2 regions of the Thalassotalea hakodatensis genome follow, and region 1 is predicted to be linked to the other one. Evidence: predicted binding sites of a transcription regulator. Region 1 holds the regulator's gene; the other holds the start of a gene.
What was found. Region 1 encodes sigma-54, which starts transcription at its own class of promoters, with help from an activator protein. Its sites were predicted from a motif close to GTTGGCACGNNNNTNGNNT; they were not measured.
Positions count from the first base shown of each region.

Region 2: a site for sigma-54 is predicted at 4,191-4,209, ahead of QUE72_RS03895 (FlgO family outer membrane protein). Genes of this name have one in related genera too.

Region 1 covers NZ_AP027365.1:652,045-657,688, reverse strand. Annotated here, with positions in the region: gene QUE72_RS02810 (KpsF/GutQ family sugar-phosphate isomerase) at 1-59, shown strand, start outside; gene kdsC (3-deoxy-manno-octulosonate-8-phosphatase KdsC) at 59-607, shown strand; gene lptC (LPS export ABC transporter periplasmic protein LptC) at 604-1,170, shown strand; gene lptA (lipopolysaccharide transport periplasmic protein LptA) at 1,136-1,660, shown strand; gene lptB (LPS export ABC transporter ATP-binding protein) at 1,657-2,388, shown strand; gene QUE72_RS02785 (RNA polymerase factor sigma-54) at 2,445-3,950, shown strand; gene hpf (ribosome hibernation promoting factor) at 3,975-4,262, shown strand; gene ptsN (PTS IIA-like nitrogen regulatory protein PtsN) at 4,285-4,740, shown strand; gene rapZ (RNase adapter RapZ) at 4,756-5,610, shown strand.
Region 2 covers NZ_AP027365.1:912,580-918,223, reverse strand. Annotated here, with positions in the region: gene QUE72_RS03925 (CheR family methyltransferase) at 1-220, opposite strand, end outside; gene QUE72_RS03920 (chemotaxis protein) at 268-1,200, opposite strand; gene flgA (flagellar basal body P-ring formation chaperone FlgA) at 1,379-2,071, shown strand; gene flgM (flagellar biosynthesis anti-sigma factor FlgM) at 2,148-2,471, shown strand; gene QUE72_RS03905 (flagella synthesis protein FlgN) at 2,491-2,922, shown strand; gene QUE72_RS03900 (LPP20 family lipoprotein) at 3,006-3,473, opposite strand; gene QUE72_RS03895 (FlgO family outer membrane protein) at 3,483-4,148, opposite strand; gene QUE72_RS03890 (flagella assembly protein FlgT) at 4,400-5,566, shown strand.

The DNA of each region.
Region 1 (5,644 bases):
ATAATAAACCCATAGGTGCAATGAATATGCATGATTTACTAACCTCAGGGGTACTGTAATGATTTCAACCTTATACGGTGAAGTAACCTCTGAGGTATACAACAAAGCGAAAAAGATAAAACTTTTTGTCTGTGATATTGATGGTGTGTTTTCAGATGGACGAATTTATCTCGGTAATGATGGTGAAGAGCTTAAAGCATTTCACACTAAAGATGGTTATGGCATTAAAGCACTTAGCGCCAGCGGGGTTGACGTTGCCGTGATCACAGGGAGGCAATCAAATATTGTTCAAACCCGCATGACAGCATTAACGGTCAAACATATTGTGCAAGGCCAAGAAAATAAACTTCCAACGTTAAAGGCTATGATCGCAGATCTTAGCTTAACGCCAAAACAAGTTGCCTATATAGGTGATGATATGCCTGACTATGAATGTATGCAACATGTTGGTTTAAGCATTGCGGTGAGTGACGCGCACCCAAGCATTCTGTCTATCGCTGACTATACTACGTTTACTCGTGGTGGCTTTGGTGCAGTTAGGGAAACCTGTGACTTATTCATGCAAAGTCAAAACACATTACACAATGCCACAGGCGCAAGTATATGAGCCGAACTCAGGTATTATCGTTTTTATTTTTTGCTTTTGCTATTGCGGCATACAGTGTGCTTGAATGGCATCACACGAAAAAAGAAGACATTGAAGTGGTTGAGAATAACATCACGCCTGACTTTATCGCCGAATCACTTAAAAGTGAGGCTTTTTCGTTACTAGGAAGCTTAACCTATCGCATTGATGCAAGGCGAATGGAACATTACAACGAATTAGCAGTCACATACTTTGAGTACCCTAAATATACCTTATACCCAAAAGATAGTGATGTTCCTTGGAAAATAAGCGCTAATGAAGGCACACTTTACAATAGCAATCGAGTCAAACTCGAAAACAACGTATTATTAATTTCAACGGATGAAAAAAGTTTAATTAGAGAAATTCATGGAAAGTATTTAGAACTCGATTTAAATACCAATATTATTAGCTCAGAAAATCGCATAGAAATAAAAGGTGTTGATTTTGCTATGCAAGGCACAGGGTTAATAATAGACTTAAACACGAAACAGGTAACACTCACACAACATGAACAAACTATTTATCAACCGTCTGCACATTAGTCTTTTATTATTAAGCATGAGTGTTAGCACTGTGTTCAATGTTAACGCTGCCAAAATTGACTTACAGCAAGAAATTAGCATTGATGCTTCTCGACAAGCTGCTGATCTTAAAAATAAAATTTTCAGTTATATTGACAATGTTGTAATTAAGCAAGGTTCATTAGTGATCAACGCTGATCTTGTTCAAGTTATTACGGCAACAGAAACGGATACAAAAACTTATATTGCCCAAGGTAAACCCGCCACGTTTAAACAAACGCTAGAAGATGGAACACACATTTACCTACAAGCTGATGAAATAAAATATGAGCCAGCCAAAAACACAGTGACCATTTCCGGTAATGCCGAATTACGTCAAGAAGGCAGTAAAGTAAACGGTAGTGTGATTACCTATAATTTCTTAACTGAACAAGTACTTGCTAAAAGCGAGAATGATCAACGCGTTAAAACCGTATTACAGCCAAAGCAATTAGAAGAAAAAAATCCATGAACAATGCGAAATTAAATGCTACTCACTTGGCTAAATCCTATAAAGGGCGTATGGTAGTTAAAAATGTTGGCTTAGAAGTAAATGCTGGCCAAATCGTTGGTTTGTTAGGGCCAAATGGTGCAGGAAAAACCACCTCATTTTATATGATAGTAGGCTTGGTTACCCAAGATAACGGCAGCATTACGTTAAATGACGAAGATATCACTTTGCTACCAATGCACGAACGAGCACGCAGAGGTATTGGCTATCTTCCACAAGAAGCGTCTATTTTTCGAAAATTGACTGTATATGAAAATATTATGGCGATTTTACAAACGAGAAAAGAACTAACAGAAATAGAACGAGAAGAAAAACTAGAACATTTAGTAGAAGAATTTAACATTGGACATATTACCGAAAATTTAGGTATGAGTTTATCTGGTGGTGAACGTCGTCGAGTAGAAATTGCCAGAGCACTAGCAGCTGACCCTAAGTTTATTCTGTTAGATGAGCCTTTTGCGGGTGTTGATCCAATTTCTGTAGGTGATATAAAAAAAATTATTCTACACTTAAAAAATAAAGGCATCGGCATATTAATAACCGATCATAACGTTAGAGAAACACTTGATGTGTGTGAACATGCTTACATTGTAAGCCATGGCGAACTCATTGCCCAAGGTGATGCAGATCAAATCCTAGCGAATCAACAAGTCAGAGATGTATATCTTGGTGAACAATTCACGTTATAGTTATAATATGCTTTAGCAAAAATATAAGATTTACTTGAAAGGATAAGAAGTAATTAATGCGCCCAAGTCTGCAACTACGTATCGGACAACAACTCACAATGACGCCGCAACTCCAGCAGGCGATCAAGTTATTGCAGTTGTCCACGTTGGATTTACAACAAGAAATTCAAGAAGCACTAGAAAGCAACCCTTTGCTTGAGGTTGACGAATCATCATCGTCTGTAGAAGACAACCAACCTGATCGTTTAGAAGAAGCTTTTTCCGCAAACACTAATGACGAGAAACCAAACAATAACGATGGTTCAGAAGACTCTACCCCAACGGTAGACGAAATTAGTACCACCGAAGCAATGGATAAATCAGATATCCCTGAAGAACTGAATATCGATACAACATGGGATGAAAGTTACAGTGCTGGCGTATCAAATACCGGCGCAGCACCTATCTCTGACGATTACGTTTACCAAGGCGAAACCACCGATTCCATCCAAGATCACCTACGCTGGCAAATGAAGCTAACCCCGTTCAGTGAAACAGACGAAGCTATAGCCATGGCAATCATCGACGCCATTGACGATGCTGGCTATTTACGCGTCACCACAGAAGAAATTTTAGAATCAGTTGGTGTTGAAGACGTTGAACTTGATGAAGTCGAAGCAGTATTAAAGCGAATTAATGTTTTTGACCCCGTAGGCGTAGGTGCTCGATCAATTGCTGAATGCTTAACTATTCAACTGAACCAATTTGATAAAGACACACCATGGTTAAATGAAAGTAAACTCGTGATCAATGAGTACATTGATTTACTCGGTAACCGTGATTATCGACAAATCATGCGGAAAGCAAAACTCAAAGAAGATCAATTACGTGAAGTGATCCGCTTAATTCAATCTTTAGATCCTCGCCCTGGTGATTCTGTGATCCAAGGTGAAGATCAATATGTGGTACCTGATGTATCAGTCGAAAAGAAAAATGGTCGTTGGATCGTAGAATTAAACCCAGATACTGCACCAAGGCTTTCAGTAAATCAACAATACGCTTCAATGGCTCGCTCGATGAAAAACACGAATGACAGTCAGTTTATTCGATCAAACTTACAAGAAGCTAAATGGTTTATCAAAAGTTTAGAAAGTCGAAACGACACCTTATTAAAAGTGTCTAACTGTATTGTGCAACGTCAACAAGGATTCTTTGAACACGGCCCAGAAGCCATGCGTCCAATGGTGTTAAACGACATTGCTGAAGCTGTAGACATGCATGAATCGACCATTTCACGAGTGACCACGCAAAAATACATGCATACACCGCGTGGTATTTTTGAACTTAAATATTTTTTCTCTAGTCATGTAAGTACAGAAAATGGCGGAGAATGTTCTTCAACAGCGATTCGCGCTTTAATTAAAAAGCTCGTTGCTGCAGAAGTGCCTGCTAAGCCACTGAGTGATAGCAAAATGGCAGAACTATTGGCTGAACAGGGTATCAATGTTGCTAGACGGACGATTGCTAAATATCGAGAATCGTTAAATATTCCACCGTCTAACCAACGTAAAAGTTTACTTTAACTCTCTAGTAAAAGGATAACGCTTATGCAAATTAACCTTGCCGGACATCATGTTGAAATTACTGAACCTATGCGCGATAGCGTCAATAAAAAGTTTGCAAAGCTAGAGCGGCACTTCGATCACATTAACAATGTTTATGTTGTGTTAACGGTTGAGAAACTGAGTCAAATTGCTGAAGCAACCGTACACCTAAGTGGCACTGAAGTGCATGCTAAAGCGGAAAATAATGATATGTACACATCAATAGATTCACTCGTCAATAAGCTCGATAAACAGATCCTCAAATACAAGGGAAAAATTAATCAACATTAGTTTGTTGATCACAAAATCCACTATGAATTTTATCGATATCATCAAAGAGGACTGCACACTGTGTGCAGTCCAAGCTACCAGCAAAAAACGTATTCTTGAACTTTTATGCAGTAAAGCTGCTGATACCAACGATCAAGTCACCACTTATAATTTACTTGAAAGCTTAATGTTAAGAGAGAAAATGGGCTCTACCGGTATCGGTAATGGTATTGCTATTCCACACGGTCGGCTAACATCAACAGATAAAGTCATGATTGTTATCGCTACAGCAGAAACCCCGATAGAATTTGACGCCATTGATAATCGGCCTGTAGATATTTTTATCGCCTTATTTGTACCGGAAGCTAAGTGCCAACAACATTTATCAACGCTACAAAGTATTGCCAAAGTATTCAGCGATAAAAGCGTGTGTAAGCAAGTACGCAAATGCGACAACAACCACGAATTATTTCAATTACTAAAATCTACTGCCCAATAACCTAGGATTTCATCAATGAAACTTACGATAGTAAGTGGCCGCTCCGGCTCAGGTAAAACAGTCGCTTTGCGCGTGTTAGAAGATTTAGGTTATTATTGTGTAGATAATATTCCTGTAAATTTATTACCGGCATTGACCCATACGGTTATTAATGACTACGAAACAGTTGCTGTAAGCCTAGACGTTAGGAACTTACCTGCTGAACCAACAGATGTACCAGAAATACTCGATTATTTACCTAGTGCAGTAGAGCTTTCTATTGTGTATTTAGACGCTGATGACGGCGATCTTATTAGACGGTTTAGCGAAACACGTCGTTTGCATCCGCTCATTCGCCAGAACATCGCACTCGACCAAGCGATGACTTTAGAAAAGAAATTACTTGAACCCATTGCTGCTCGCGCCAATTTATATATAAATACTAGTCAGTTAACACCACATCAACTTGCAGACTTGATACGCGAGCGAGTATTGGGCAAAAAAAGTGGTTCCATGGTAGTAGTGTTTGAATCATTTGGTTTTAAACACGGGCTACCAAAAGATGCAGATTTTGTCTTTGACGCGCGCTTTTTACCCAACCCTTTTTGGGAAAAAGAATTAAAGCCGTTTACTGGGTTAGAGCAACCAGTAAAAGACTTTCTCGCCAGCCAACCAATTGTGACCAAGTTTATCTGGCAGATAAACAGCTTTATGATGACTTGGTTACCGCATTTAGAACGGAATAATCGTAGTTATATTACTATCGCTATTGGCTGCACTGGTGGTAAGCATCGCTCTGTATATATTGCCGAATTGTTAGCATCTAACTTAAAGAAAGAGCGTAAAGATGTACAAGCTCGTCACCGCGATCTTAAATTACCCAGCACATAATAGACCTTTGTCTGGCAAGTATTTTTCATCATAA
Region 2 (5,644 bases), 260 kb from region 1:
TCATGGCATCGATAACCGCAGAGCGCAATTGCCTTTCCATGGGGCTTAACGTTCGTGTGACCAAGTCGCCTAAAGTCAGCACATCAAACTTTGCCATCAAAGGCGCAAGGCGACTTTTAACCAAATACTGTTTATTATCGCCCAGCACTATACCGCATTGTTGCTCTAAAAACTCTCTAAACTGATGATAACTTTTATCATCAAGTTGTCTAGCTGACACTATATATTTCCTGCCTTATGCTACGCGATGAAACGGACTAAACTGTCTTAGCCCAATTCTTCTACTTTTAACCACTTTTTAACTGCGGTGGCCAGCTCATCAGGGTGAAACTTAGGAATAAAATCTTCAGCACCCACTTTTTCAACCATTGCGTTATTAAACACACCACTTAACGATGTGTGCAAAATTACAGGCATTTTCCTCAGTTGCTCGTTGCTTTTTATTTCCGCTGTTAATGTATAACCATCCATTTCTGGCATTTCAATATCAGAAATCAACAATGCCACTTTTTCATCAATGGATGTGCAATCTTCGGCTAGTGCCATAAGTTGGTCTAAAGCATCTTGACCGTTTTTCGCCAATAACATTTTCAACCCTAATGGTTCTAACGCTCTTTTGACTTGGTTTCTGGCAACCGTTGAATCATCAGCAATCATAATAACCCGATCACCCATGCTAACCCCAACACTCTCATCAATAATACTTTCACTAAGCTCTGTTGATATTGGGTTAATTTCGTTAAGAATTTTTTCAACGTCTAAAATCGACACCATTTCATTGTCAATTTCAGTTACTGCAGTTAAGTAACTTGATTTACCTGCGCCTTCTGGCGGTGGCATGATATCTTGCCAACGAATATTTATAATACGTTCAACACCTCCAACCAAGAAGCCCTGTACACTACGGTTATATTCAGCAATGATGACAAAAGCATTTTCATCCGGAATAATTTCAGGCCCGCCAGTCGCTTTACTTAAATCAATCACAGAAATCGTTTGTCCACGAATATGAGCAACACCTTTAACAAATTTATCTTGTTTAGGCAGTAATGTTAATTTAGGGCAAGGCATGACTTCCCGTACTTTAAACACATTGATGCCAAACCGCTGACGCCCAACTAATTTAAAAAGTAGTAACTCAAGCCTGTTTTGTCCTACCAACTGTGTGCGTTGGTTAACCGAGTCTAAAATTCCTGCCATAAAAAACCTCTGATAATTTTTCCTGCAACCTTTAACGGCTAAAAGGCATAATTCTTGATAGTATACTTAGCAATTACATTTAGTGCCTAATTATTGACACAAAATAACGACAGCGATGCTCTCTACAATAAGCATAGACGAGTATTTCAAATTCCCTAGTATTTAGATTACAAAATTTATGAGCAAATTAAAGATATTTATCACTTTTTCTGTATTAAACACTTTATTGTCTAGCCCAATAAGTGCAGAAGAATACACACGCGAAGATATTAAATTATTTGCAAAAAATTACGTGGCACAAAACTTACCAGCTTCACAAGGAAGTAAACGGGTGATCACGCCCGCTGATATTGACCCAAGAATTCAAATAAATCCCTGCGCGGTTCCATTACAGGCGAATATACCTGAAAATTACTCAACGAGAAACGTCAATGTAAAAATATATTGCGAAAGCTCAACACCATGGAACATTTTTCTGCCAGTTCGCGTGACAGAAGAAGTGCCTGTTTTAGTGTCAACAATCAAAATAGCAAAAGGTACGGTGCTCGACGAAGGTAATATTGCCATAGAATGGCGACCTATCCACCAAACACGTGGTGAAGTTATTCGTGACCCAACATTAGCTTATGGCGCAAGGAGTAAACGCAGCTTAACGAGCGGAAGCGTGATTAGTAAACGCATGTTTTGTATTGTCTGCAAAGGTGAAAGTGTCGTTATCAGTGCAATTACAGATAACCTAACCATCAAAACAAAAGGAACAGCGCTTTCTAACGGTGTAAGAGGCCAGCAAATTAGAGTGCGTAATAATCAGTCCGGTAGAGTTGTTACAGCGGAAGTTAAAGCTATCAACCAAGTAGTGATTAATCTATAATAAAAAGGTTAAAGAAATTGAATCATTTGCCGATAAGTAAATATACACCGCAATTAATTGCCGATAAGGTTTTATTATGGCTATAAATATCAATAACTTGTCAAACACTGGGCAAGTAAAACAAAAAGTTGACCAGCAAACTCAACTTAAACAACAGAACGCGCAAAACGCAACGAATACTGAACAAGCTAAAGTCGCAAGTAAAGACTCTTTTTCAATTACACCGCAAGCTAAGCAACTTGGGGATTTACAGAAAAAGATTGAAGACTCTCCGATTGTAGATCAGAAAAAAGTTGAAGAGCTAAAAAAAGCGATTACTTCTGGTGATTATAAAATTAATCCAGAAAAATTAGCCGCGAGTATTGCGAGTTTCGAGTTTGATTTAGCTGAATCAGTTTAAAACTATTTAAGGAAAGTAAGTGGCTGACAATATCAATTACCGTCAATTATTAGATAAGCAGTTTGCTCAATTACAGCAACTTGAGACTATTATTGACGAAGAGCGGCTTACGTTACAAAAAAACTCACCTGATGCGCTTGCTAAAGTGACCGAACAAAAAAATACGTTGTTGCTCGATATTCAAACGTTAGATCAACAATTTTCACAAAGTTTGGCATTTAGTGAACAAAAAGCTAATGGCGAGTTAGATGAAGTACTAAAAGCAATAGAGCAAGCGTTACTACGTTGTAAAGAAAAAAACCAAGTAAACGGTCATATCATCCAACAATCGCAAATGGCCGTTGAACGTTTAAAAACCACTCTATTACAACAGAATGATAAATCTTCCGTGACCTATGATAGCAAAGGTAAAACTTCTGGTGGGCTTAGCAGCTTAGGTATAAAAGCTTAACATCACATCAAAAATAAATAATTGAAAAAAATGGCCTTACGTTTGTAAGGCCATTTTTGTTACAACAATTAACGTAAAGACAATTAATAGTATTTAACGTGTTTAATTTCTTTCTGTCTATTATTCGCTAAATAAATTTCCCAAACATCTTTAAAATCAAGATGTAACTCCGTGGTATAGGTATCACCAACAGGGTAACTTTTAATGACTTTAGCACCACGGATAATACCTTGCACAGATGCTTTTAATCGTTGGTCTTCAACAATTAAATTACGCATTGTTAAATCACTAGAAAGCTGTTGTCCATAGACTTGCTCAGCAAGTTCGGCGTAGGCGGCTATTTTAGAGGCATGAATTGCCATCAACATTTTTTGTGTGTCGTTGGACGATTTCTGTAAACTAATTGGTGCTTGACCTACAGCAGTAAGGAGAGGGAATGCTTCTGGTTTTACAGCTTGCCATTGCACATGTTTATCATAGACAGAACTACAACCAAGTAATGCCAATGAAGCAACCACACAGCAAATTTTAGATAAAGAACAAGTTTTCATAAACGTACCTTACTGTTGAATTTTAACAGCTCTTTTTTCTTCAAGCATTGCCTGAGAATCACGTAGGATCATGCCATCTTTTATCCGCACGTTTTCCCTGCGCTGTAATTCATCACCAATAACCCATTCTGGAATAAATGACTGCGCAGTAGCAACAACTACCCGTGATTGCATGCCAATCATACGAGCATTGACCATAACACCGCCATTCTGTTCCATCATCGTGCCCGTAACTACGTAGTCAATTATCTGACGCTCTGGAAGTTCTTTCCAGTCACGACTAAATATATAGTCGCCTTCTTTTGTAACACGTATGTGTCCAGTCGTTTTAAAGTCAACGACAATTAAGCCATGCCGCTGCAATTCATGAACAAAACTTTCTGAGAGTTGATTACCAAGCCAGTTCGTTGACTCTAAATCAGCTAAGTGAACAAACGACGCAACCGCCACCGGTGTTTTAGGTGTGACAAAAGTACTACTCTGTAGCATCTGAAACGCTAAGCCTTTCACCACATCATTTATCGCATGCTTTGGTAGTTGGTAAGCATCAATTTCGCCTTTATTTTTATGAGCGGCTTGATAAAAGTCGTCATCTGAATTGTTATTACTTTTTGAATGCATCGCACTACACGATACTAATCCAGACAATAACATAAGCATTAACCAAGTTTTCATTGAGCTCCCCTCAAATACAACTAAATTTTATAGTTATTCACAAAGCAAAAATTACGCCAACTCATCAACGCCATGTATCGAAAAAACTATAGGCATAGAATATGCATCACACTCATTAACCATATATGAGTCGAGCCTTTGACACATAGTTTATGCTTTCGTATCGTGCGAATGAATACACCAGATGCAAAACGTTAACTAAACTATAAAAATCAAATGCAGGATCAAAGCCAAGATAAATCAGGTGAGCAATGCAACGACTAAGCTTTGTAATTTTATTTTTATGTCTATTAGTAAGCCCTATACACGCCCAGTGGTATGAATCACAGGGGCATGCATATGTGATCCAAGGTGACTCTATAGAAGCACGAACAAAAGCCATTGAAAATGCACTTAAAAAAGCTCTACTCGTTGCAGGTGCTTCTGTTTCAAGTGTTCAACAAGTGGTCAACGGTCTGCTAACTCAGAATGAAATCAATATTCGCGCTACTGGCAATATTAATGCTTTTGAAATTATAGATGAAACTCATGAAGATAAAACCATCACAGTGACCATAAGAGCAGATATCATTCCGCAAACGCGGCAATGTTTTTCCGCTGATTATCGTAAGTCTATGCTGATCACTAAAAGCCATTTAGTGCATAGAGAACAGGCCAATATTGGCGGCATTTACTCCCTTGATTCAGCGATAATGAAACGCTTATCTGATCAGATAAAACAAAATGGCACCTACCTTTCACCGCAATTATCTGTGAAATCAAGTAGTGCCTTTTCAAGATATAACAATAGTTTACAGCTAGATAAAATTAAAGCGGTGTCAATGTCATTAGCCAATATCACCGACAGCCAATACGTTATGTATTCAGAAATTGAAGATGTCTCATTCGCCACACAAGCTGAAAACTCTTGGGCATTTTGGCAAGAAGATATATTTGAACGCTTTTTTCAATTAACCGTGCATATTTATAATGGTGCTAATGGTGAACGATTATTTGAAAAAACCTACCGAAACGCAGCACCATGGACATTCAATAAACGCGAACAGGTAGACCCTCACTCACATGTTTTCTGGCAAAGTCGTTACGGTCAAATCATCGATCAAGCGCTAAACCAAGTAAGTACTGATATCGATGACAACATGATGTGTCAACCTACTCGCGGTAAAATTGTACAAGTGAACGCTAATCAAGTTCGATTTAATCTAGGAAAACAGCATGGTGTGCAAATTGGTGATGAATTTTCATTGTTACACCTCAAAAATTTTATAACAGACAGTGGCCACTCATATGCAGGGTTTAATGTGAGTCCGTTTAACGTAAAAGTGATTCAAGTATCGCAATCAAATGCTGTTGCTCAAACCACTGATGGCGCTTTAATCGACAGCATTCAAATAAATGATGTCGTTGTGCGCTATTAAAGATATGAATCGCTGTGCAAGTAGAACCAATACTGTTTAGCTATTGATCAATACTAAGAATAACGTTTAAATTAACCG